DNA from 2 places in the Sulfitobacter sp. TBRI5 genome. Region 2 is predicted to be linked to the other one. Evidence: riboswitches for the same ligand, from Rfam matches in the RefSeq annotation. Region 2 holds a riboswitch; the other holds the start of a gene.
The links. Region 2 has a riboswitch for cobalamin ahead of OLX72_RS18205 (TonB-dependent receptor plug domain-containing protein). Riboswitches for the same ligand answer to the same signal wherever they lie in the genome.
Positions count from the first base shown of each region.

Region 1 (11,697 bases), 930 kb from region 2:
TTCGAACGCCCGACCCTAACCTTGGCAAGGTTATGCTCTACCCCTGAGCTACGCCCGCTTCCTTGGGTGAGGTTCAGATACTCACCACTGACGTGTCCTGCAAGAGGAAAATCGGCCTGACCGGCGAAAAAAGTGCTGCCCGGCGGAAAACCGGACAGCAGGGCGGCGCAACTTTGGCCGCGCGCCCTTTATTCCAGTTCGACCAGCAAATCCTTGGCGTCGATCTGCCCACCGGGTTGCACATGCACCGCCTTGATCACCGCGTCGCGTTCGGCGTGGATACCGGTTTCCATTTTCATCGCTTCGATGGTCAACAAAAGATCGCCGGCCTTGACGGGCTGTCCGGCGGTTACACCCACTGTGGCCACGACACCGGGCATCGGCGCGCCGATGTGGTTCTGATTGCCGCTTTCCGCCTTGGGACGCTGGATTGTTGATGCTTTGACCAGACGGTCCGGGACACGAATGACCCGTGGTTGCCCGTTCAGTTCGAAAAACACCTTGGCCTCGCCGTCTTCGTTGGTTTCGCCGACCGCCTGCAGGCGAATTTCCAGCGTCTTTCCGGGATCGATTTCGGCGCTGATTTCCTCGCCCGGTTGCATGCCGTAGAAAAACGTCAGCGTCGGCAGGGTGCGCACGGGGCCATAGATGCGATGGCGGCCCATGTAATCCAGAAACACCTTTGGATACATCAGATAGCCGTTCAGGTCTTCGTCATCGACAGGTTTGCCCTCAAGCTCGGCAATGACCCTGGCGCGGACCTGTTCCAGATCGACCGGGGGCAGGTGGCGGCCGGGGCGTTCGGTGTTGGGGCTTTCCGATTTCAGCACTTTCTTCACGATGCTATCGGGAAAGCCGCCGGGGGGCTGGCCCAGATTGCCGCGCATCATGTCGATTACGCTGTCGGGAAAGGCCACGTCGATATCGGGGTCTTCCACCTGCGCGCGTGTCAGGTTCTGGCTGACCATCATCAACGCCATATCGCCCACAACCTTGGAGGACGGGGTGACTTTGACAATATCGCCGAACATCTGGTTCACGTCGGCATAGGTCTGCGCCACTTCGTGCCAGCGTTCTTCCAGACCCAGCGAACGCGCCTGCGCCTTGAGGTTGGTGAACTGACCGCCGGGCATTTCGTGCAGGTAAACTTCTGACGCAGGCGCCTGCAGGCCGGATTCAAAGGCCGCGTATTGTCCGCGCACGGCTTCCCAGTAATTGCTGATCTCGCGGATGGCACCGATATCCAGACCTGTATCGCGACCGGTATGTTTCATTGCCTCAACCACGGAGCCAAGTGTCGGCTGGCTGGTGTTGCCGCTAAGCGCATCCATCGCGGCGTCAACCGCATCCACTCCTGCTGCCGCAGCGGCCATCACCGTTGCAATTGCAGCGCCGGATGTATCGTGGGTGTGGAAATGGATCGGCAGGCCGACCTCTTCCTTCAGGGCGGTGATCAGTTTGCCTGCGGCGGCTGGCTTGAGCAGTCCGGCCATGTCCTTGAGGCCCAGAACATGAGCGCCCGCATCCCGCAATTCCTTGCCCATCGCGACGTAGTATTTCAGATCGTATTTGGCGCGGTCCGGATCCAGAATGTCACCGGTGTAACAAATCGCACCTTCGCACAGTTTGTTGTTGTCCAGAACCGCATCCATCGCGACACGCATGTTTTCAACCCAGTTCAGGCTGTCGAACACGCGGAACACATCAACGCCGGTTTGCGCGGCCTGACGCACGAATTCCTGCACCACGTTGTCGGGGTAGTTGGTATAGCCCACCCCGTTCGAGCCGCGCAGCAGCATCTGGGTCATCAGATTGGGCATGGCTGCGCGCAGATCGCGCAGGCGCTGCCAGGGGCATTCCTGCAGGAACCGATAGGACACATCAAAAGTCGCACCGCCCCAGCATTCCACACTGAACAGTTGCGGCAGGTGTGCCGCATAGGCGGGCGCCACCTTGATCATGTCAATTGATCGCATCCGCGTGGCCAGCAACGATTGGTGCCCGTCGCGCATCGTTGTGTCGGTGATCAGCAGTTGCGGCTGGGCTGCCATCCAGTCGGCGACCGCTTGCGGGCCTTCGCGTTCCAGCAAGGTGCGGGTGCCTTCAGCCGGTTCATTGCGCGGCTGAACAGGGCGGGGCAGCTTGAGGTCAGGTGCCGGCTTGGGGCGCCCTTTGGTTTCGGGGTGCCCGTTGACGGTGATGTCGGCAATATAGGTCAGCACCTTGGTGCCCCGGTCGCGGCGTTTGTGGAACACAAACAGATCGGGTGTCTCGTCAATGAATTTGGTGTGGTATTCGTTGTTCAGAAATGTCGGATGTTTCAGCAGGTTCTCGACAAATGCGATATTGGTGCTGACGCCGCGAATACGGAACTCGCGCAGTGCGCGGTCCATCCGCGCAATCGCCATGTCGGGCGTCGGTGCCTTGGCCGTGATCTTGGTCAGCAGACTGTCGTAGTAGCGCGTGATCACGCCGCCAGCATAGGCCGTGCCGCCATCCAGACGGATGCCCATGCCTGTTGCCTCGCGATAGGCCGTGATGCGGCCGTAATCGGGGATAAAGTTGTTTTGCGGGTCTTCGGTGGTGATCCGGGTTTGCAGGGCATGGCCCGTCAGTACCACGTCGTCCTGACTGGGTTTGCCGGTTGCTTCGGCAATTGTCTTGCCTTCGGAAATCAGGATTTGTGCCTGCACGATGTCGATGCCGGTGACCTCTTCGGTCACGGTGTGTTCAACCTGAACGCGCGGATTGACTTCGATGAAATAGAACTGGCCATCGTCCATATCCATTAGGAATTCGACAGTGCCGGCACATTCGTAGTTCACGTGTTTGCAGATCTTGTAGCCCAGTTCGCAAATCTCACGGCGCTGCAATTCGCTAAGGTAGGGGGCGGGCGCACGTTCGACGACTTTCTGGTTGCGGCGCTGGACGGAACAATCGCGTTCGAACAGGTGATACATGCCGCCATGTTTGTCGCCCAGTATCTGAACTTCGACATGGCGCGCCTTGAGGATCATTTTTTCAAGATACCCTTCGCCGTTGCCAAAGGCGGCTTCGGCCTCGCGCCGGCCTTCGCGCACCTTTTCCTCGACTTCGGCTTCGGAATGGATCGGGCGCATGCCACGTCCGCCGCCGCCCCAACTGGCTTTGAGCATCAGCGGATAGCCGACCGCGGCCGCCTCGGCCTTGATCGCGGCCATGTCATCGCCCAGAACCTCGGTTGCGGGAATGACCGGCACGCCAGCCTCGATCGCAACGCGCCGGGCGCTGGCCTTGTCGCCCAAGGCCCGCATGGTTTCAGCGCGCGGCCCGATGAACGTGATGCCCGCCGCATCGCAGGCATCGACGAAATCGGGGTTTTCGGACAGCAGGCCATAGCCGGGATGGATGGCATCCGCGCCGCTGGCCTTGGCCACGCGAATGATCTCGGGGATGCTCAGATAGGCCGCGACCGGCCCCAGCCCTTCGCCGATCCGGTACGCCTCGTCCGCCTTGAACCGGTGCAGGCCCAGCTTATCCTCTTCCGCGTAGACGGCGACCGTTTTCTTGCCCATCTCGTTGGCGGCGCGCATGATGCGGATGGCAATTTCGCCGCGGTTGGCGATCAGGATTTTGCGGAAATCGGTCATGGCGGCCTCTGGCTGGCGTGAAATCACGTTTTGTCTAGGAAGTTTCTGCAGGTGCGTAAACACGTAGTTCTGGGTAGATGTGGCATGATTGCGCTAGCAATGCTGCAATCAGATGCGACTTGCAGGCCCGCAAAAACGAAATGCCCCGTTTGCCAGGACATTTGACGCCTCCGGCGGCCGTATTCAGGGCAAAAAGAAAGGCTTGGGCAGGGTGTTCAGATCGCGCGCGCCGATCTGTCCCATATTGGCGGCCATATCCTTGGCCAGCATATCGACCAGATGCGCCGGCCCCGGGGCGCCAAGGGCGGCAAGGGCGAAATGAAAGGCACGCCCCAGCATCACGAAATCCGCACCAAGTGCGAGTGCGCGCAGGATATCCAGCCCGCCTTCGATGCCGCTGTCAAAAATGATCGGCAGGCCGGTTGCGGCCCGCAGGGCGGGCAGCGCTTCGATCGCGGCAGGCGCGGCATCGAACTGTCGCCCCGCGTGGTTTGATACCCAAAGCGCGTCGATGCCGGCGCTTTCCAGTTTCGGGGCGTCATCAGCGCTCAAGACGCCCTTGATCACGAACGGGCCGTCCCAGGCATCGCGCAGCCACTTGACATAATCCCAATCGGGCGCGGTGCGCAGCAGGTATCCGATATGGGCCGTGGGGGGCAGATTGCCGACATTGCCGGTGCTGTATTTGTCGAGCATGCGCATATGCGGCATGCCGCGCCGGGCCATGCCCATTGCCCAGGCAGGGCGCATCGCGACCTGTGCCAGAAGGCGGGGCGTCAGGCGGGGCGGCTGGGTCAGGCCCGAGCGCGTCTGGCGTTCGCGCCGGCTGGCCACGGGCACATCGACGGTCAGAACCAGTGTCTTGAAACCGGCCTCTCTGGCGCGGTTCAGCATGTCGGTGCGAATATCCTCGTCACGGGGGGGATACATCTGAAACCAGCCATGCGCACCCAGATGGGGCGCAAGGTCTTCGGGCATCTGGCTGGCCACGGTGGACAGGGTGTAGGGTATGCCTGCCTGCGCTGCGGCGCGGGCCAGATGGCCTTCGGCGTCCGGCCAGATCAGACCGGACATGCCGACCGGCGCAATCCCGAAGGGCAGGGGATGGGTTTCGCCCAGAAACGTTCTGGTCAGGTCAGGGGTGAATTCGCCATGCAGAATCGAGGGGTTGAACAACACCTTGTCCAGCGCGGTGCGATTGCGGGCCTTGGTGGCTTCCTGCCCGGTGCCGCTGTCAAGATATTCCCATACAAATCTGGGAACGCGCCGTTGTGCGCGCTGTTTCAGATCGAACAGTCCGGGATAGGTGCTGTGCAGGTTCATGCCGGTATGTGACTGAGTTCACATGGGTTTGTCGAGTCCGTCATTTAATGGGGAACATTGTGTGAACGTGTCTTTATCTTGGAGGCATCGCGCGCTAGATTGGCAGCCATGAGCAGTTTTGACGAAGCCGACGCCTTTGAGAGCGCATCCCTGTCCGCACGCGCGATGGCCGCGCGCCCGCAGCCTTATCTGGAGGGGCTGAACCCGGAACAACGTGCGGCCGTTCTGGCGCTTGAGGGTCCGGTGCTGATGCTGGCGGGGGCGGGCACCGGCAAGACCAAGGCCCTGACCGCACGGATTGTACATCTGCTGAACACCGGCACCGCCCGCCCGAACGAGATTCTGGCCGTGACCTTTACCAACAAGGCCGCGCGCGAAATGAAGAACCGCGTTTCGGGCATGCTGGGACAGACCGTCGAGGGCATGCCCTGGCTGGGAACGTTTCATGCGATCTGCGTGAAACTGCTGCGTCGGCACGCAGAACTTGCGGGCCTGAAAAGCAATTTCACCATACTGGACACCGACGACCAACTGCGCCTTGTTCGCCAGATACTAGACGCGGAGAAAGTTGATCGAAAAAAATGGACGGACCGTTGGTTTCTCCTTCACATCGAAAATTACAAAAACAGAGCGGAGTCGGCCGAAAGAGTTGGCGCGGGAAACGGAAAACGCGCCGATCGAATTCCCGGTGCCGCAGCGGATGGTACTGGGTTTCAACGTTCAGTAGGTGATGTGTATATCCAGTACCAGACCCGCCTGCGCGAGCTGAATGCTGTGGATTTCGGCGATCTGCTGCTGCATGTCGTCACGATATTCCAGACCCACGAAGACGTTTTGAAACAGTACCAGCGCTGGTTCCGCTATATTCTGGTGGACGAATATCAGGACACCAACGTGGCGCAGTATATGTGGCTGCGCCTGCTGGCGGCGGATCACAAGAACATCTGCTGCGTGGGGGATGACGATCAGTCGATCTATGGTTGGCGCGGGGCCGAGGTGGGCAATATCCTGCGGTTTGAAAAGGATTTTCCGGGCGCGCATGTGGTGCGGCTTGAGCAGAACTATCGCAGCACCCCGCATATTCTGGGTGCTGCATCGGGCGTGATTTCGGGCAACAAGGGCCGTCTGGGAAAAGAGCTTTGGACAGAGGCCGGAGAAGGCGAAAAAGTACGCCTGATCGGCCACTGGGATGGCGAGGAAGAGGCGCGCTGGATTGGTGACGAGGTCGAGGCGATGCAACGCGGCACGCGCGGCCATGCGCCGGTATCGCTGGATGATATGGCGATCCTTGTGCGGGCCAGCCACCAGATGCGCGCCTTTGAAGACCGGTTTCTGACCATCGGATTGCCCTATCGCGTGATCGGCGGGCCGCGGTTTTACGAGCGGATGGAAATCCGCGATGCGATGGCCTATTTCCGGGTTGTCACCAGCCCGGACGACGATCTTGCTTTCGAGCGGATTGTGAATACCCCCAAGCGCGGGCTTGGCGACAAGGCCCAGCAAATCATTCAGGTAACGGCGCGCGAGAATGGCGTGTCTCTGGTCGAGGGCGCGCGTCTGGCCGTTGACGCGGGGCAGATCAAGGGCAAGGGCGGTTCCGAGCTCGTCAAACTGATCGACGGGTTGGCGCGCTGGTCACGGATGGCGGACGCGCCGGACATCAGCCATATCGAACTGGCCGAGATTATTCTGGATGAAAGCGGCTATACCGGCCATTGGCAGAACGACAAGACACCCGAGGCTCCGGGGCGGCTGGAAAACCTCAAGGAACTGGTCAAGGCGCTGGAGCAGTTTGAAAACCTGCAAGGGTTTCTGGAACATGTCAGCCTGATCATGGACAATGAAAGCGAAGAGGGCGGTGCAAAAGTCAGCATCATGACCCTGCATGCCGCCAAGGGGCTGGAGTTTCCGGCCGTGTTCCTGCCGGGATGGGAGGATGGTCTGTTTCCCTCGCAACGGTCGATGGATGAAAGCGGTGTGAAGGGATTGGAGGAAGAGCGGCGGCTGGCCTATGTCGGGATAACCCGTGCAGAAGAGCTTTGTACCATTTCGTTTGCTGCCAACCGGCGGGTATACGGGCAATGGCAGTCTTCTATGCCGTCCCGCTTTATCGATGAATTGCCGCAAAAGCACGTTGAAGTGCTGACCCCGCCTGGATTGTACGGCGGCGGGTACGGGGCGGCGGGCATGGCGCAGGAACAGCCGGTACACTCCAGTCTGGCAGAAAACGCGGCGCAGGCGGATGGCTATAATTCACCCGGATGGCGGCGTTTGCAGGCGCGGGCATCACAGCGCCCGATGTCGCAGCCCAAGGAAACCCGCAACACGGTGATCGACCTTCAGGCGGTGTCCAGTTTTATGATCGGCGAACGGGTGTTCCACCAGAAATTCGGTTATGGCGCCATCATCGGGATCGAAGGCGACAAGCTTGAGGTCGCGTTTGAAAAGGCGGGCACGAAAAAGGTCGTTGCCAGCTTTGTGTCAGCTAGCGACGACATTCCGTTTTAAGGGGCGCCAGACACTTGCTGCCCGGCAATCAAACGGATGCTAGGTGTCGGGCTCTCCGCCCAGACGATCCCAGAAATCCGCGCGCACGTTCTGATGCGGAAACGGCGTGTCGGGAACCGGCACATCCAGAAACGCGCACAAAGGCTCCCAGCCTTCGGCGACATCAAAAACCAGCAAACGTTCCGGCGGGATAGCGGCCATTACGTCTTCTGTCCTCTGGCGGTAGGCGGCCAGTAACCCTTCCTGATCGTCAAGGCGGGTTTTGAATGTTTCGGTTGTGATCAGGTGAGATGTTGCATCCATCATATCTTTGATGTGGGGCGGCAATTCCATCGTCTGATAGGTGTACATCAGCTTGCCGATGGTGCGCGAAAAACTTTTGACCCAACTGGCTTCGGGGCGGCGCGTGTGCAGAACCTTGGCATCGGGAAAAGCCGTGGCCAGTTCCCGCCAGACATGCGCGCCGGGCCAATCCACCTGTGACGTATAACCGTGAAACACCGTATTCCAGTCAACCGGACGACCCGCTGCAATATCCTGCCAAAAGGCGACCTGCGGCGGGTTTTCGATCACTTCGTACATGTGATGGCAAGGGCCGAAGCCCAATTGTTCCAAGGCATCCTTGGCCGATTTGGTTCCTGTGCGGCCAAATCCGGAACCGATTACTTTGAGTGCCATCCTGAAATTCCTTTTTGAAAAAAGGGCCGCGGTGCGCCCCAGTGTTTCCAGTAAAACCACAAATGTCAGGGCTGTCCGGTAAGTTTTCAACTGTTTTCTACTTGCCAACGGATTGATCCGGTCACGCGCGGGTGACGGAAACGGGACAGGTGGCTTCGGTTTTGGCGTTGCGCCCCAGCGACGTGATGATAGCCTGTCGGTCCAAGGTGCCGCAGACAAAGCGGAGAATTGGGAAGCCGGTGCGAATCCGGCGCTGCCCCCGCAACGGTGAGGGCGGGATGAGACAGGCAAAAGCCACTGGGCCACTGAGGTCTGGGAAGGCGCCTGATCATGGCAGAAATGCCGCCCGCCCCAAGCCCGGAAACCAGCCTTGGATGTACGTCAAACCGCGGGTGGCGGTCTGGGCGGTGGTGCGCCCGGATAGGCGTGTCACGGTCCTTTCTTGCCCTTCGCATCCTAACAAAGGCCACGGGGCGTGGCAGAAAGGCAAGATCATGGGTTTCGCACGAATCCTGCAGGGGCTGGACACCATCACCGCGGAAGGCGCACGCGCCGAACAGGCCGCGCGTCTGGGCTTTCTTGAATGGGCGCTTGGCCTGGACAGGGGCGCAAAGGATGCCGCTTGCGCGGCTTTGGACGGGTTAAACTCGGGCCAGCGCCATAGTGTGGCAGCTGAAACCTTTGTGGGTTTCGTACGTACCGTGGCAACGACAGATGCCGCGCGCCCGTTACGGCGCGGCGGTGCATCTGCGCGCCGCAAAACGTTTCACTGACCTGATTTCAAAGAAAAAAGCGGCAGCACCAGGGAGGAGGAGAGGTGCTACCGCTCATTTCACGTACCAGCCCCAGGGAGGAGGAGAGGGACCGATACGATGCGGTGTCACACCCGAAGGTGCGCGAATAAAAGGTGCGGCGACATCAGGGAGGAGGTCGATGCCGCCGCCAATCACAGACCCTCCAGGGAGGAGGAGAGGAGAGCCTGATCTCAAAATTCGGGACCCGAAGGTCTTTGGTTGTTAGAGGTGTTGACCCCTGAAAATCAGCCCACCCAGACCCAACTGGGCCAATGCAATTGCTCCGATCGCCTGAACGTCCTGTGTCGTGCGGCGCAATTTGCGCTGCGACCACGGGGCGGCGCGCCAGAATGACCAGCCGGTCAGCGGAATGTAACGAACGTTTCTCATCTTGCACCTCTGTGCGGTGGCGGGTGTTTCATCTGTTGGGTTAAAGATAGGGAAATGCTGCACGTGCACAATGGTTTTTTGCCTCAATGCTGCTATGCAGCAATTGCATAGGCTGCACGCCCAGAATTGAGGCAGCGAAAAGCCCTGTTGCGCGTTTTGAAGGCACGCCTTGAGATTTCGCAAAAAGCTGCCACCTATTGCAGCAACAAGAGGAGAGATTGAGCATGGCCGTGACGAAGCAGATTATCGAAGACACTTTGGCACGCCTTGCCTTGCCCGACGGCGGCACCCTGATCAGCCGCGATATGATTCGTGCGCTGGCAATCGAAGGGGGAGCAGTGCGGTTTGTGATCGAGGCGCCAAGCCCCGAGATCGCGCAACAGATGGAACCCTTGCGCGCCGCCGCTGCCAAGCTGGTTGAAGACCTGGACGGAGTGACTTCTGTTTCCGTGTTACTGACGGCCCACGGACCAGCCCCCAAGGCCCCTGCCGCGCCCAGCCTGAAAATCGGCGGCCATCCCAAGCCGCAGGACGGACCGACCAAACCATCGGGTGTTGACCGGATACTGGCCATCGGTTCGGGCAAGGGCGGTGTCGGTAAATCAACCGTGTCCTCAAACCTTGCCGTGGCGCTGGCGCGGGCAGGGCGCAAGGTGGGGCTGCTGGATGCGGATATCTATGGCCCCAGCCAACCGCGCATGATGGGGGTCAACAAACGCCCCGCATCTCCGGATGGAAAGACTATTATCCCGTTGCATGCGCACGGCGTTACACTGATGTCGATCGGTTTCATGCTGGAAGAAGGCAAGGCCGTGGTCTGGCGTGGCCCCATGCTGATGGGAGCCTTGCAGCAAATGCTGGGTCAGGTCGAATGGGGCGAACTCGATGTGCTGATCGTCGATCTGCCGCCGGGAACGGGTGATGTTCAGCTGACATTGTGCACCAAATCGCAGGTTACGGGCGCGATTGTGGTCAGCACGCCGCAGGATGTGGCGTTGATTGATGCCCGTAAGGCGCTTGATATGTTTGATACTCTGAAAACGCCGGTTCTGGGCCTGATCGAGAATATGTCGATGTTTGTGTGTCCTGATTGTGGATCAGAGCATCGGATCTTCGGGCAGGGCGGCGTGGCAAGCGAGGCTGAAAGGCTGGGTGTTCCATTGCTGGGGGCATTGCCGATTGATCTGGAGACGCGTCTTGCCGGTGATGGTGGCACACCGATCGCAGCCGGTGACAGCGCGGCCGCGCAAGCCTATGCAAAGATCGCCGAAGGGCTGATCAAGGGCGGCATGGCCTGATTGCACTGAAACGGGGTACCCGCCGGCGTTCCAAACTTACGGGAATTGATGGGACGCAGTGCGCGCAACCGTTCTAAAAGCGCGAATCAATCAGTGATTCAGCTGAATTTCGTCAGGATTCGCGGGTAATTTCCTCTACGTTTGGTGGAACAAAGCAAAAACATCGACGGCAGCTCCAATTTTGATCGAAAAAAATGGGAATTTGTGGGAAGAATACGCGCTTTCGCATTATCTACCAGATATAGTGCTCGGAAATCCATAAATCGCAATTGAATGTGTCGAAAGGTCCAATTTTCGCACCATATCTTGTCTTTTCGGTGCGCTGAAAACAAGATTTAGCAGTGATTTCCCATAAAAAACTGTTGCCTCCCATGAATTCCCATCTTATCCATAATGCATGAGATGAGAACGAGACAGCAGGGGCGCTAAACGACCCCGAACACAAAAAACTCTAGCAGGTTTCATACAGGTACCTCGCTTTCATCTAATTGAAGATCCGGCGCGCGGGCGAGCAGACATCCCCCCAGGTGGCGCGCGCAGCTGGACATCCCGCGAAAGCGGACGAGGGCGGCAGGTTGATCAGTGGCAGCAGATCAACCTGCCGTTTCCACATTCTGGGGACGAAAATTCAGCGCTGTTTCAAGTTTTTTGGGGTGGCGTAATGTGAGGGACCAGTAAGTTGGGTCGCAGATTCAGAGGCGAAAGCCATCACAAGGTGGATGCGAAGGGCAGGGTGTCTATCCCGGCCTCGTTTCGTCGTGTGATCGAAGCGTCTGATCCGAACTGGACCGATGGTCTTAATCCCGAACTGGTGATCGTATACGGCGATCATCGTCGCAATTACCTGGAATGCTACACAATGGAGGCGATCGACGAGGTCGATGCCAAGATTGATGCGTTGCCGCGCGGCTCAATGGAGCGCAAGATGTTGCAGCGCCTGTTCCACGGACAGTCTTTTCCGACAAACATAGACGAGACCGGCCGTCTGGTTCTGCCCGCAAAACTGCGCCAGAAAATCGCGCTTGATGCAGAGGCATTTTTCATCGCGGCGGGCGATACGTTCCAGATCTGGAAGCC
Region 1 is NZ_CP112884.1:2,705,731-2,717,427, forward strand. Features, by position in the region: tRNA gene OLX72_RS13680 (tRNA-Gly) at 1-58, opposite strand, end outside; gene OLX72_RS13685 (pyruvate carboxylase) at 189-3,629, opposite strand; gene OLX72_RS13690 (alpha-hydroxy acid oxidase) at 3,813-4,952, opposite strand; gene OLX72_RS13695 (ATP-dependent helicase) at 5,061-7,460, shown strand; gene OLX72_RS13700 (sulfotransferase family protein) at 7,500-8,138, opposite strand; cobalamin riboswitch at 8,326-8,525, shown strand; gene OLX72_RS13705 (hypothetical protein) at 8,633-8,911, shown strand; gene OLX72_RS13710 (hypothetical protein) at 9,155-9,322, opposite strand; gene OLX72_RS13715 (Mrp/NBP35 family ATP-binding protein) at 9,547-10,620, shown strand; gene mraZ (division/cell wall cluster transcriptional repressor MraZ) at 11,300-11,697, shown strand, end outside.
Region 1: linked by a shared signal. The riboswitch ahead of OLX72_RS13705 (hypothetical protein) and the one ahead of OLX72_RS18205 (TonB-dependent receptor plug domain-containing protein) in region 2 are both predicted to bind cobalamin.

Region 2 (11,697 bases):
ACATGACCCGTGATGAAATTGCGCGCGATTATCCGTTCTATCAGCTGGACGACATCATTGCTGCCAATCACAACCTGATCGACGAAGGTTATTTCGACGGCAATACCATGTTTGACTGGTGGAAACGGTCGGCGCGGGAAAAGGGCGTGGAATACCTGACCAACGAAGTGGTCGCGATGAGCCTGAACGCGACCGGCACGCAAGTGGACAGCGTCACGCTGGCTTCGGGGGATGTGGTGACGTGCGGAACCGTGATCAACGCATCCGGCCCGCGTGCGGTGCGCACATCGCGCATGGCACGCATCGAATTGCCGGTTGAACCGCGCAAACGCTATACGTTCATCTTTGCTGCCGAAACGCCGCTTGACCGTGATCTGCCGCTGACCATTGACCCCAGCGGCGTACACATGCGCACCGACGGGGCCTATTACATGGCCGGATGTCCACCGGATGAAGATTTCGCCGTGGATTACGACGATTTCACGATGGATCACAGCATCTGGGAGAACAAGGTCTGGCCCGCAGTCGCCAACCGCGTGCCCCAGTTCGAGGCGATCAAGCTGGTCAATTCCTGGGTCGGGCATTACGCCTATAACACGCTCGATCAGAACGCGATCATCGGGCCGCACACCAAGGTGCGCAACTTTGTCTTCGTCAACGGATTTTCCGGCCACGGGTTTCAGCAATCGCCTGCGATGGGGCGTGGCACGGCAGAACGGATCATTTATGGTGAATATCGCACGCTTGATTTGACACCGTTCCAGTATGACCGCATCGAAAAGGGCGAACCCTTTGACGAAAAGGCCGTGATATGAAGCTGGCACCCAACCCGTTTACCCACGCGATCCGGTCCGGGCAGAAACAGATCGGGCTGTGGATCAGCCTGGCCAACCCGTTTGCCGCCGAAGTGGTTGCCCCGTCGGGATTTGACTGGGTTCTGCTGGACATGGAACATTCGCCTTCTGAATTCACGTCAATCCTTGGCCAGTTGCAGGTGTTTGCCGCCTATCCCACCACGGCCATCGTGCGCCCCGACTGGAACGATCCGGTCAAGGTCAAACGGCTGCTTGATATGGGCGCGCCCGGCCTGTTGTTTCCGATGGTGCAGGATGTGCAACAGGCCCAACAGGCGGTGGCGGCCACACGCTATCCGCCGCGCGGCATCCGCGGGGTTGGTGGCACCACACGCGGTAACAAGTTCGGCCGCATCGGTGATTATTTCAGCGGAATCGAAAACGAAACAACTGTGATCGTGCAGGTTGAAACACTGTCGGCCCTGCAACAGGCCGAAGCGATCGGCGCGGTTGACGGCGTGAACGGCGTCTTTTTCGGCCCCGCCGACATTGCCGCCGATATGGGCCTTCTGGGCCAGCACATGTCCCCGCCCGTGTGGGAGGCGATCTGGCCCGTGGCCCGCAAACTGATTGCGCAGGGCGTGCCGGTGGGCACGCTGGTTTCAGACGCGGGGTTTGCCCGTCAGTTGCTGGCTGACGGGTTTACCTTTGTGGCATGCGGCAGCGATATCGGTCTGCTGGGCAAAGGTGCGGATGCCTTGCTGGCGCAGGTCAAAGACGAAACGCCCTGAACGGGCAGGAAACGAATTGAAGAACGGAGAAAACGGATGAAAAAGATTGTTCTGACAGGCGCTGCCGGAAAACTTGGCGGGTTTCTGCGAAAATCCCTATCGGGCATGGCCGACACGCTGGTCTCAACCGATCTGGCCGATGACGTGGGCACGCTGTTTCCCGGTGAAACCTATGTAAAGGCCGATCTTGCCGATCTGGGAGAGATGAACAAGCTTCTTCAAGACGCTGATATGGTTGTGCATTTTGGCGCTATCGGGGATGAGGCGCCGTTTGACGACATTCTAAGCTCCAACATCGTGGGGGCCTATAATATCTGGGAGGCCGCCTATCGCAACAAGGTGCGCCGTGTCGTTTATGCCAGTTCGATCCACGCGGTGGGCATGTATCCGAAAACCGAATTTATCGGCACCGACGTGCCCCACCGCCCCGATACGTTCTACGGGCTGTCCAAATGTTTCGCCGAAGATCTGGGGCGGCTTTACTGGGAAAAACGCGGGGTAGAATCCGTGTGCATGCGCATTCTGTCCTGCAATCCCGGCGTGACCAATGCGCGCGCCGTGGGATCGTGGCTGTCTTACGAGGATCTGGCCCATCTGGTGGAACGCGCGATTGATACACCTGTCACCGGCTTTACGGTTGTTTACGGCGTGTCCGACAATGATCGCGCTCCGGTGGACAATACGCTGGCCAACTATCTGGGCTACCGTCCCCGCGACAATGGCGAGGCTTTCGCGAAAAAAGTCTTTGCCGCCGATCCGCCGATGGATCCGCAGAACCCCAGCGATATGTGTCAGGGTGGCCCGTTTGCCGTTGTGCCACTGGGCGAAAGCGGTGTGGCGATGATGAAGCTGAAAGAGTGAACAGGTACACACATGGCCGCGTTCTGACCCGTCAGACAATGGCGTCTTGAATAATCCGGACTATTTTCCAAGGATGAACCGATGTGCTGCGTCTAACTGTTTTTGCCTTCATGCGGAGAATGAATGATGACTGCCCTGAAAACGTTGTGCCTTTCCCTGATGCTGTCCTGCCCGGTTTTTGCCCACGCGGAAACTGTGACGGGTACGGCCACATATTTGCAGCGTATGATGCTGCCACCGGGGGCCACGCTTGAGGTGACACTGGAAGATGTCACCCGCGCCGATGCGCCGGCTGACGTGATCGCGACCTACACAGCCGAAAATCTGGGTGCGCCGCCTTACGCATTCACACTGGAATACGATCCCGCAGAGATCCAAGATCGTATGTCTTACAATGTACGCGCGTCGATCCGCCACGACGGGCGCCTGATGATGACAACGATGGATGCCTATCCTGTGCTGACCCGCGGGGCCGGTTCCGAGGTCGAGGTGATCCTGAAAAAAGTATCCCAACCCCAAGAAGTCGATGCCGATCTGGTCAATACCTACTGGAAAATCCTGACAATCGGCGACATGCAGATGGAAGTGGCCGAAGGCCGGCGCGAACCGCATATGATCCTGCGTGGCGGCGATGCGGTCGGCTATAGTGCCACAGTCGGGTGCAACCAGATCAATGGCGGGTACGAACTGGACGGCGAAACTCTGCGCCTGAACCCCGGCATGTCGACAATGATGGCCTGCCTGCCGCCTCTGGACATTGCCGAAGCCGCGTTGAAAACCGCTCTGCCGCAGGTTGCGCGCTGGCAGGTTGACGGCCAGAATCTGACGCTAGAGGATGCCGCCGGCACAGCGTTGATGACGCTGGTTGCCGTCTATTTGCAGTGAAGCGGGAACCGGTAAGGGCCGGTACGAAACGCCGGCCCGTTCCAAAACATCAGACGCCCAGTTTTTCTTTCAAAGGCTCCAGGAACCGCTCGTATTTGCGCCATTCCTCGTTGCTGCCCTTGTAGACTTTCTTGCGGACCTGAATGATGCTCGCGGTTTTGACCGCGCGCTTGTTCTTGTGAAAGTCGATGCAGCCCTGTTCAAACTCCAACCCGCAATTATCCAGCAGTTTACGGGTATCGCCGTCCTGATCGCGGGTGAAGGCATCATAATTCACTGAAACAATCCGGCCCGGATATTTGCGGTGCCAGAATGCCATCATATCTTTGTACATCTTGTAGTATTCGGCGATGTCATCCAGATCAAAGGTAAAGGACAATCCAGACCCAAGAAAACGGTGTTTGAACATGGACCAGCAGGTTGCCATCGGATCCCGCTGCAAATCGATCACCACCGCCTCGGGCATGGATGCCAGAATGTAGCCGATAAACCGGAAATTCATCAGGTTCTTGTCGGTCATGTATTCGGAAGGCGCGGCCAGACCTTCGGCTTTCTTGAGATAGCTGTTGCGAATCCTTTGCAGCAACGCCTTGTCATAGCCCTGTTCCGGTGTCAGGGCGGCCTTGCGAAGTATCGCGTTGATCGTCGGGTTCAGAAAACCCAATTCTCCTCCGCCGTGGACTTTGGAATGGCTGGACAGAACCTGTTCGATCAGTGTGCTGCCGGTGCGCGGCATCCCCACGATAAAGATCGGCTTGACCGAGTGTTCGGATGCCTCTGCCGGGGTCAGCTCCAACGGTTTAGCGGCCTTGAACTGCAACCGGATCAATTCGAACCGCAGCCTGTCGGTGGCGATATCATAGTTGCGCATTTTCTTGACCAATGCGTTGCCTTCCGAAAGATACCGGAATGCGTTGTCGGTGTCGCCGATATCGGCAAACACCTTGCCAAGGGCAAAATTCATCGGAATCTTCTCGCCGTCGCTCTGGCTCTTCTTTTTCAGAACATCGACCATTTGCGGGATCAGCGGATCACCTTCCTTGAATTTGCGCGCTGTGCTGATGTCAAGATAGGTCGTGCCCAGTTCGGGATCGGCTTCGATGGCTTTGACAAAGCAATCTTCGGCCTCGGCCATCATCCCCCGCTGCATGTAAAGCAACCCAAGATTACGCCGTGCCAGCGCAAAGTCCGGATCAATCGTGAACGCGGCTTCGAAGGCGGCCATGGCGCTGTCGTAATCTTCCTGATCCGTGTAAACGAGGCCCTTGTTGCAGTGGGCCTGCAAGTATTCCGGATCGATCGCAAGCGCTTTGTTATAGGTCTCAAGCGCATCTTCGGGACGGCCGGCGGCCCGCAGTGCCAAGCCAAGATTGTTCAGGAAATCGCAGCCTTCCGGGGCAAGTTCGTGCAGACGTGAAAACAACCTGACCGCCTTGTTGGGCTGGGCCGAATTCAGCGCGTTATGCGCCATTTGCACCAATTCCTCGGCCGACTTTCCCTCAAACTCGTCTTCGGGATTCTTGACACGCAGCTGGCTTTTGTAAGATCCGCTGGTCGCGGCCATCAGATCATTGGTTTTTTCCATCGCCGGCATACCGCGCATCGCGCGTTTGGCGGCTTCGATCGGGTCTTCGATGTCAGACAACTGCCCCAGTGACGCGATTGTTTTTTGCGGCGATTGTGGCATCGCGAACAAGGACGGCTTGGGGGCCGTGCCAACGGGCCCGATCTTTTTCAAACCGGCCTGCGCCTTGGCATTGCCCGGAAAGCGCTGCAAAACCGACTGGTAAAGTGTGGCTGCCCGCTGCGGATCGCCCGCCTTCAGTGCGGTATTCGCCGCCTTTAACGTATCCGCGACGCTGGGTGTTTTATGTGCCATGTCTGCTCCTGCCGGTCTGTCTGCCGCTTGCGGACGCATATCTGATGTCAACTGCCCGCGCCCCGCCAAGTGCTGCGGGGGTTGTGCCCTGTTAAGTACGGGCTGTTTCAGGGGCGATCAAGATCATTCTGGCGCTTTCCGGCGCGCCAAAGGCCAGTATCGGCGGGCCAATGCCACGCCTGACAGGTCACGCTCAGTTCATTCCAAGCGCTTCCTTGTACATCTCAAGAACCGCTTCTTCCTCGGCAATGTCATTGGCGTCGCGCTTGCGCAGGGCGATCACCTTGCGCATGACCTTGGTGTCGTAACCACGGCCCTTGGCTTCGGCCATCACTTCTTTTTGCGCATCGGCCAGATCTTTTTTCTCGGCTTCCAGACGTTCGATCCGTTCGATGAACTGGCGCAGTTCGTCTGCGGTGACGCGATAGCTGGCATCGGTGACGGAATCGTTCATCTGGAATGTCCTTCGGCGTTGATGATCTGGGTCAGCCGTGACTATCGCGCGGCCCGCAAAGCTGCAAGACCGGTTTGAACACAAGGCGGGGTTGGCGCAAACTCTGCCGCTGGGGTCGCAAATGCACCTTGATCCGCGTGCCATTCAGGAGTACGCCAAACCTGCTTTGGTTCGGCGGAGTCATCCGTCGTTAAAGGGAACACCGGTGCGGGCGATTTGCCCAATGCCGGGACTGCCCCCGCAACTGTAAGCGGTGAGCGTCGCCAAGATATGCCACTGGCCCCACATGGGTCGGGAAGGTTTGGCCAAGCGTTGACCCGCAAGTCAGGAGACCTGCCAGAGTGATCACCCGGATATGGGCGCGGGGCGCGCCGATGTCGGCGGTCTGTCCGCAGTGGTGGCGTTTCACCGTTGGCGGACGGGCACATGCCTTTCCAAGAACAGCATTAAACCGGGCCGGAAAACGGCCTTGCAATCTGGAAAGAACAGACCATTGAAACACTTACTGGCAACTGCCTCGATCCTAGCCGTTATTGCCGCGCAGCCCGCGCTGGCCGACGACGTCTTTGATCTGGGCGAAGTCACGGTTTTCGCGAACCAGTCCCCGACAGAGCTTGACCGCTCTGGTTCGAGCGTTGAAATCGTAACACAAGAGGAACTGGACAGCGCCCCGGAAACCCGTGTGGCCGATTATTTGAGCACCCTGCCCGGCATCACGTCCAGCGCGAATGGCGGACTGGGCAAAAGCACATCCTTGCGTATTCGCGGGCTAAGCGATCGCTATGTTTCGGTGCGTATCAACGGCATCGATGTCAGCGATCCATCCTCGGTTCAGACATCCTATAACTGGGGCGGACTGACGACAGCGGGCATTTCGCGCATCGAGGTGTTGAAAGGATCACAATCCGCGCTTTACGGATCCGAAGCGATTGCGGGCGCGATCAACATCACCACCCTGCGCGCCACCGAACCGGGCACAACCTATTCCGTCGGCGTCGAGGTCGGCAGCTTCAACACCGTGCGCGGCGACATTTCGATCGCCAGCAAGGCCGAACGCGGCGATATCGCGCTGACCATTTCGCGAGTCGAAAGTGATGGGTTTTCAGCAGCCGACGAAAATGACGGCAATACCGAAAAGGACGGCTATGAAGGGACCATCGCGCTGTTGTCCGGCGGCTATGAGGCCACGGACCAGTTGCGCCTGGGATTTGACATCATCTATCAGAATGAAGACACCAACATCGATGCGTTCGGCGGACCGGGAGGCGACGCGGATCGCCCGTTCTACACCGACCGGATCGGCGGGCGCGTCTATGCTGAATTTGACGGCGGCGCGATCGACCACGAACTGGCGCTCAGCTATTTCGAAACCGAACGGTCCGATCCGCTGACCCCGTTCGGCAGCCCGAGTTTTGTCGGCGACCGCACCGAACTGCTTTATACCGGCCGTGCCTTTATCGGCGGTACCGGACTGGTGTTCGGGGGCAGTTATTCCGAAGAAACTGCGGATTTCGGCACCGGCACCGCATCATACGAGATTTTTTCGCTGTTCGGAGAGGCGCAGTTTGTGCTGAGCGACACGCTGGATCTGGCCACGTCTTTCCGTGTCGATGATCATTCCGAATACGGCACCAAACCCACGGCGCGCGCCGCGCTGGCGTGGCGCCCTGCTGCGGGCACAGTTGTGCGTGCGTCCATGGGCACCGGGTTTCGCGCGCCATCGCTGAACGAATTGTTCGGCCCGTTCAATTTCGGCCCGACAAATCCCGATCTGGAACCCGAAGAAAGCCGCAGTGCCGAACTGGGTATTGAGCAAACGCTGAATGGTGGCGCGGTTCTGCGGGCGACAGCATTCTATACGGAAATCGACAATTTGATTTCCTATCCGGTGAACCAGTACGAACAAATCCCCGGCACATCGGTGTCAAAGGGCGTGGAACTGGCGGCCGATGTCCCGCTAAGCGCGGGCATAAACCTGTTTGCCAACTATACCTATACCGATGCGCGCGATCAGAACGATGCGCGGCTTAGCCGCGTTCCCTATCATGATTTCGTGCTGGGACTGAACGCGCAAATCGGCGAACGGATGAACGGCGTGATTACCCTGAACCGCGTCGTTGACCGTCTGGACGGGTTTCCCGCAGGTCCGGTGCCGGATTACACACTGGTCAATGCTGGCCTGTCCTATAGCCTGACGGATGCCGCCACCGCCTATGTGCGTATCGAAAACCTGTTGGACGAAGAATACCAGACCTCGTCCGGCTTTGGCACATCCGATCGCGCCTTTTATTTTGGTGTCCGTGCCACGTTTTAGGATCATATTGTTGCTGGCTGCGCTGGGGATCACCGGCGCAGCGGCACAGGCCGATGCCCCGCAGCGGGTGGTATCGGTCAACCTGTGCACGGATCAGCTTGCGCTGGATCTGGCGGCACCGGGGCAACTGGTTTCGGTTTCACGTCTGGCGCATGATCCCAAAAGTTCGGCACGTGTGGAAAAGGCGCTGGCCCTGCCCACCAACGGATCAGGCGCGGAAGAGGTGTTTATGCTGAACCCTGATCTGGTTCTGGCCGGCACGTTCACCGACCCTGCCACCGTTTCCATGCTGCGTGATCTGGGCATACCCGTTGTTTTGTTCGCCCCCGCGCAATCCCTTTCGGACGTGCCCGACAGGATCGCCCAGATGGGCCGCGCACTGGGACGCGAAGCAGAGGCGGACAGGATGATTGCTGCCTTCAAGGCCGATCTTTCGGCCTTGCAAGACGCCCCTGCCGATCGCCCGCGCGCCGCGCTTTATTATGTGAACAGCTATACGTCGGGCGACAAATCGCTGGCGGGGGATATTCTGAATGTGGCCGGTTTTGAAAATGCGGCCACGCAGGCCGGTATTTCCACAATCGGAACGCTTCCGCTTGAACAATTGATCCTTCTGGCCCCCGATATCATCATTCAGGGCCGTGATTATCCCGGTCAGTCCCGATCCGAGGACAATTTCAACCATCCCGCGCTGCACGCCCTGACAGGCACCGTCATGGCCGGCGAATTGACCGACCGCGACTGGATTTGTGGCACGCCCCAGGTGCTGAATGCGATCCGCGCCATGCGCGATCTGCGCATCCGGATCGGGGGCACGCAATGAAACTGGCGATTGTTCTGATACTGGTCTGTGCGGTTTTGTTCGTGCTGTCGCTGGTCACCGGGTATTCTGTTGCCCCGCCGATGTCCGGCCTGCGGGCGCTGGTGGTTGATGATGGCACCCCGCTTAGTGTTGTGATGCGTGAAATCCGCCTGCCCCGCGCGTTGCTTGCGGTGATGGTGGGGGCGTCGCTGGGCCTTGCCGGGGCGGCGATGCAGGGTTACTTGCGCAACCCGCTGGCGGAACCCGGGCTGATCGGCGTGTCGGCTTCGGCCGGATTGGGGGCGGTTCTGGCGATCCAGTCGGGGGCGGCGCTGGCCTTTGCCCTGGCGCTGCCGCTGGCCGCGTTAAGCATGGCGATGCTGGCCGTGGGCCTGATCCTTGCGCTGGCTGGGCCGCGCGGGTCGTCCATCACGCTTATTCTGGCGGGCATTGCGATTTCGGCGCTGGCTTCGGCGCTGACATCGCTGGTGTTGAACCTGTCGCCCAACCCGTTTGCCGCCGCCGAAATCGTGTTCTGGATGCTGGGATCACTGGCAGACCGGTCGTTTGATCACGTCTGGCTGGCGCTGCCGTTCATGGCGGCGGGCTGGCTGTTGCTGATCAGTCTTGGTCGCGGTCTCGATGCGCTGACACTGGGCGAAGATGCCGCCGAAGCGATGGGCATCCGCCTGCCGCGCGTACGCCTTGCGCTTGTCGTGGGCACGGCGGCAAGTGTCGGGGCGGCCACCGCTGTGGCAGGGGCGATCGGCTTTGTCGGGCTGGTCGTACCGCACCTTTTGCGCCCATTTGTCGGCGCGCGCCCGTCGCGCCTGTTATGGGCCTCGGCGCTTGGCGGTGCGGCCATGGTTCTGGCCGCGGATATTGCCGTGCGTGTGGTGTTTCCCGAACGCGATCTGAAACTGGGTGTGCTGATGGCGCTGGTGGGTGCGCCGCTGTTCCTGCACCTGATCTACAAGACACGGGCGGAAACAGCATGAGCCTGCTGGAGTTGCAAAACCTGACAGTGCGGCGCGGGCAATGCCCTGTTGTCGATCTGGTCAGTTTTTCCGTGGATGCGGGTGAATGTATCGGGCTGATCGGGCCGAACGGCGCCGGCAAGACCACATTGATGCGCGCCGCCCTGGGCCTGTTGCCGCATGAGGGTACATCGACGCTGGCGCAGATGCCGGCGCGTGATCGCGCCCGCGCCGCGGCGTGGATGCCGCAAGCGCGCGAGATTGCATGGCCGGTTGATGTTGCCACCCTGATTGCGCTGGGGCGCATTCCGCACCTGCCCAAAGGCGCGCGCCTGTCACCCGACGACAAGGCGGCCATTGATGGTGCCGTCGCGCGCATGGGGCTGGCCCCGTTTTTGGACCGTACGGCCACGCAATTGTCGGGCGGCGAACAGGCGCGCGTTCTGATCGCGCGCGCGCTGGCGCAGGACACGCCGCTGTTGCTGGCCGACGAACCGATTGCCGGGCTGGACCCGGCCAGCCAGATTTCAACCATGCAAGTGTTTGCCGATCTGGCGCGCGATGGCCACGCCATCATTGCATCGATGCATGATCTGGGACTGGCGGCGCGTCATTGTACGCGCTTGATCCTGCTGGATCGCGGGCGGCTGGTGGCCGATGGTGCGCCGGGCGATGTGCTGACCCCCGACAATCTGCACCGCGTCTTCGGCATTGACGCCTATTACCGCGACACACCCGACGGACCGGTGTTTCAACCGCTCAAGGTGCTGACATGACCGGCTGGGGCGACATCGTGCTGGACCGGCCGTGGCTGACGCTGCCGCTGGGTGCGCCGCATCGTGTACTGAGCTGGGCGCTGAACCGGCCCGGATTTGTCGATGCGGACACGATCCTGTGGCGCGAGGTGCGCAATGCTGATCTGCCGCAGGATTTTGATGTGAAAACATGGCTGTGCGATGCGTTGCAAGACCGCGATATGGCGGATGCGGTGGCGTTTCTGACATCGCGCGATGTGCGCGCGTTCGAAAGCGCGACGGTACGGGTCGCGGATGTGGAAGCCCGCGCGGTTGCCACTGTCGGGCTGTCAAACGCCGAACATGTCGGGGCGCGCATGGATCGCTCAAACAGGGATTGGGGCACGATCAACGTGGCGGTACAGGTGTCTGCCGGGTTAAGCGACGCGGCCCTGATCGAGGCGTTAAGCATCGTGGCGCAGGCCCGCACCGCCGCCGTGATGGCACTGGGGCATGAATTGCCGACCGGCATCAGCACCGGCACCGGCACCGATTGTATCGCAATGGCCGCCCCTGCAGGTGATATCGCCTTTGCCGGATTGCACACCGATGTCGGCGAAGCGATCGGCGCAAGCGTTTACGCCGCAGTTCTGGCGGGAGGGCAGGACTGGATGCAGAACGTGCGCCGCGCGGGGGTGTTCTGATGGCTTATCCCCCCGAACGCATTGTCTGTCTGACCGAAGAAACCGTGGAAACCCTGTATCTGCTGGGCCAGCAGGACCGTATCGTGGGTGTCACCGGTTATGCGGTGCGCCCGCCGCAGGTGCGGCGCGAAAAGCCGCGCGTCGGGGCGTTTACTTCGGCGGATGTGCCGAAAATACTGGCGTTGCAACCCGATCTGGTGCTGACCTTCAGCGATTTGCAGGCCGACATTGCCGCAGACCTGATCCGCGCGGGGATCAATGTGCACGCGTTCAACCAACGCTCTGTCGCGGGAATACTGGACATGATCCGCGTGATCGGTGCGCTAACGGGATGTGGCGCACAGGCCGACCAACTGGCCGACGTCTATGCCGCGCGCCTGCAACATATGCGCGCAACATCGCGCCCGGCCCGCCCGCGCGTTTATTTCGAAGAGTGGGATGATCCGCCAATCTCCGGCATCGCCTGGGTGTCCGAACTGATCGAGATCGCAGGCGGAACAGA
Region 2 is NZ_CP112884.1:3,638,306-3,650,002, forward strand. Features, by position in the region: gene OLX72_RS18175 (NAD(P)/FAD-dependent oxidoreductase) at 1-815, shown strand, start outside; gene OLX72_RS18180 (HpcH/HpaI aldolase family protein) at 812-1,585, shown strand; gene OLX72_RS18185 (NAD-dependent epimerase/dehydratase family protein) at 1,622-2,446, shown strand; gene OLX72_RS18190 (YbaY family lipoprotein) at 2,570-3,331, shown strand; gene OLX72_RS18195 (sulfotransferase) at 3,381-5,210, opposite strand; gene OLX72_RS18200 (DUF2312 domain-containing protein) at 5,404-5,664, opposite strand; cobalamin riboswitch at 5,815-6,019, shown strand; gene OLX72_RS18205 (TonB-dependent receptor plug domain-containing protein) at 6,158-7,978, shown strand; gene OLX72_RS18210 (ABC transporter substrate-binding protein) at 7,989-8,801, shown strand; gene OLX72_RS18215 (FecCD family ABC transporter permease) at 8,798-9,778, shown strand; gene OLX72_RS18220 (ABC transporter ATP-binding protein) at 9,775-10,533, shown strand; gene OLX72_RS18225 (adenosylcobinamide amidohydrolase) at 10,530-11,195, shown strand; gene OLX72_RS18230 (cobalamin-binding protein) at 11,195-11,697, shown strand, end outside.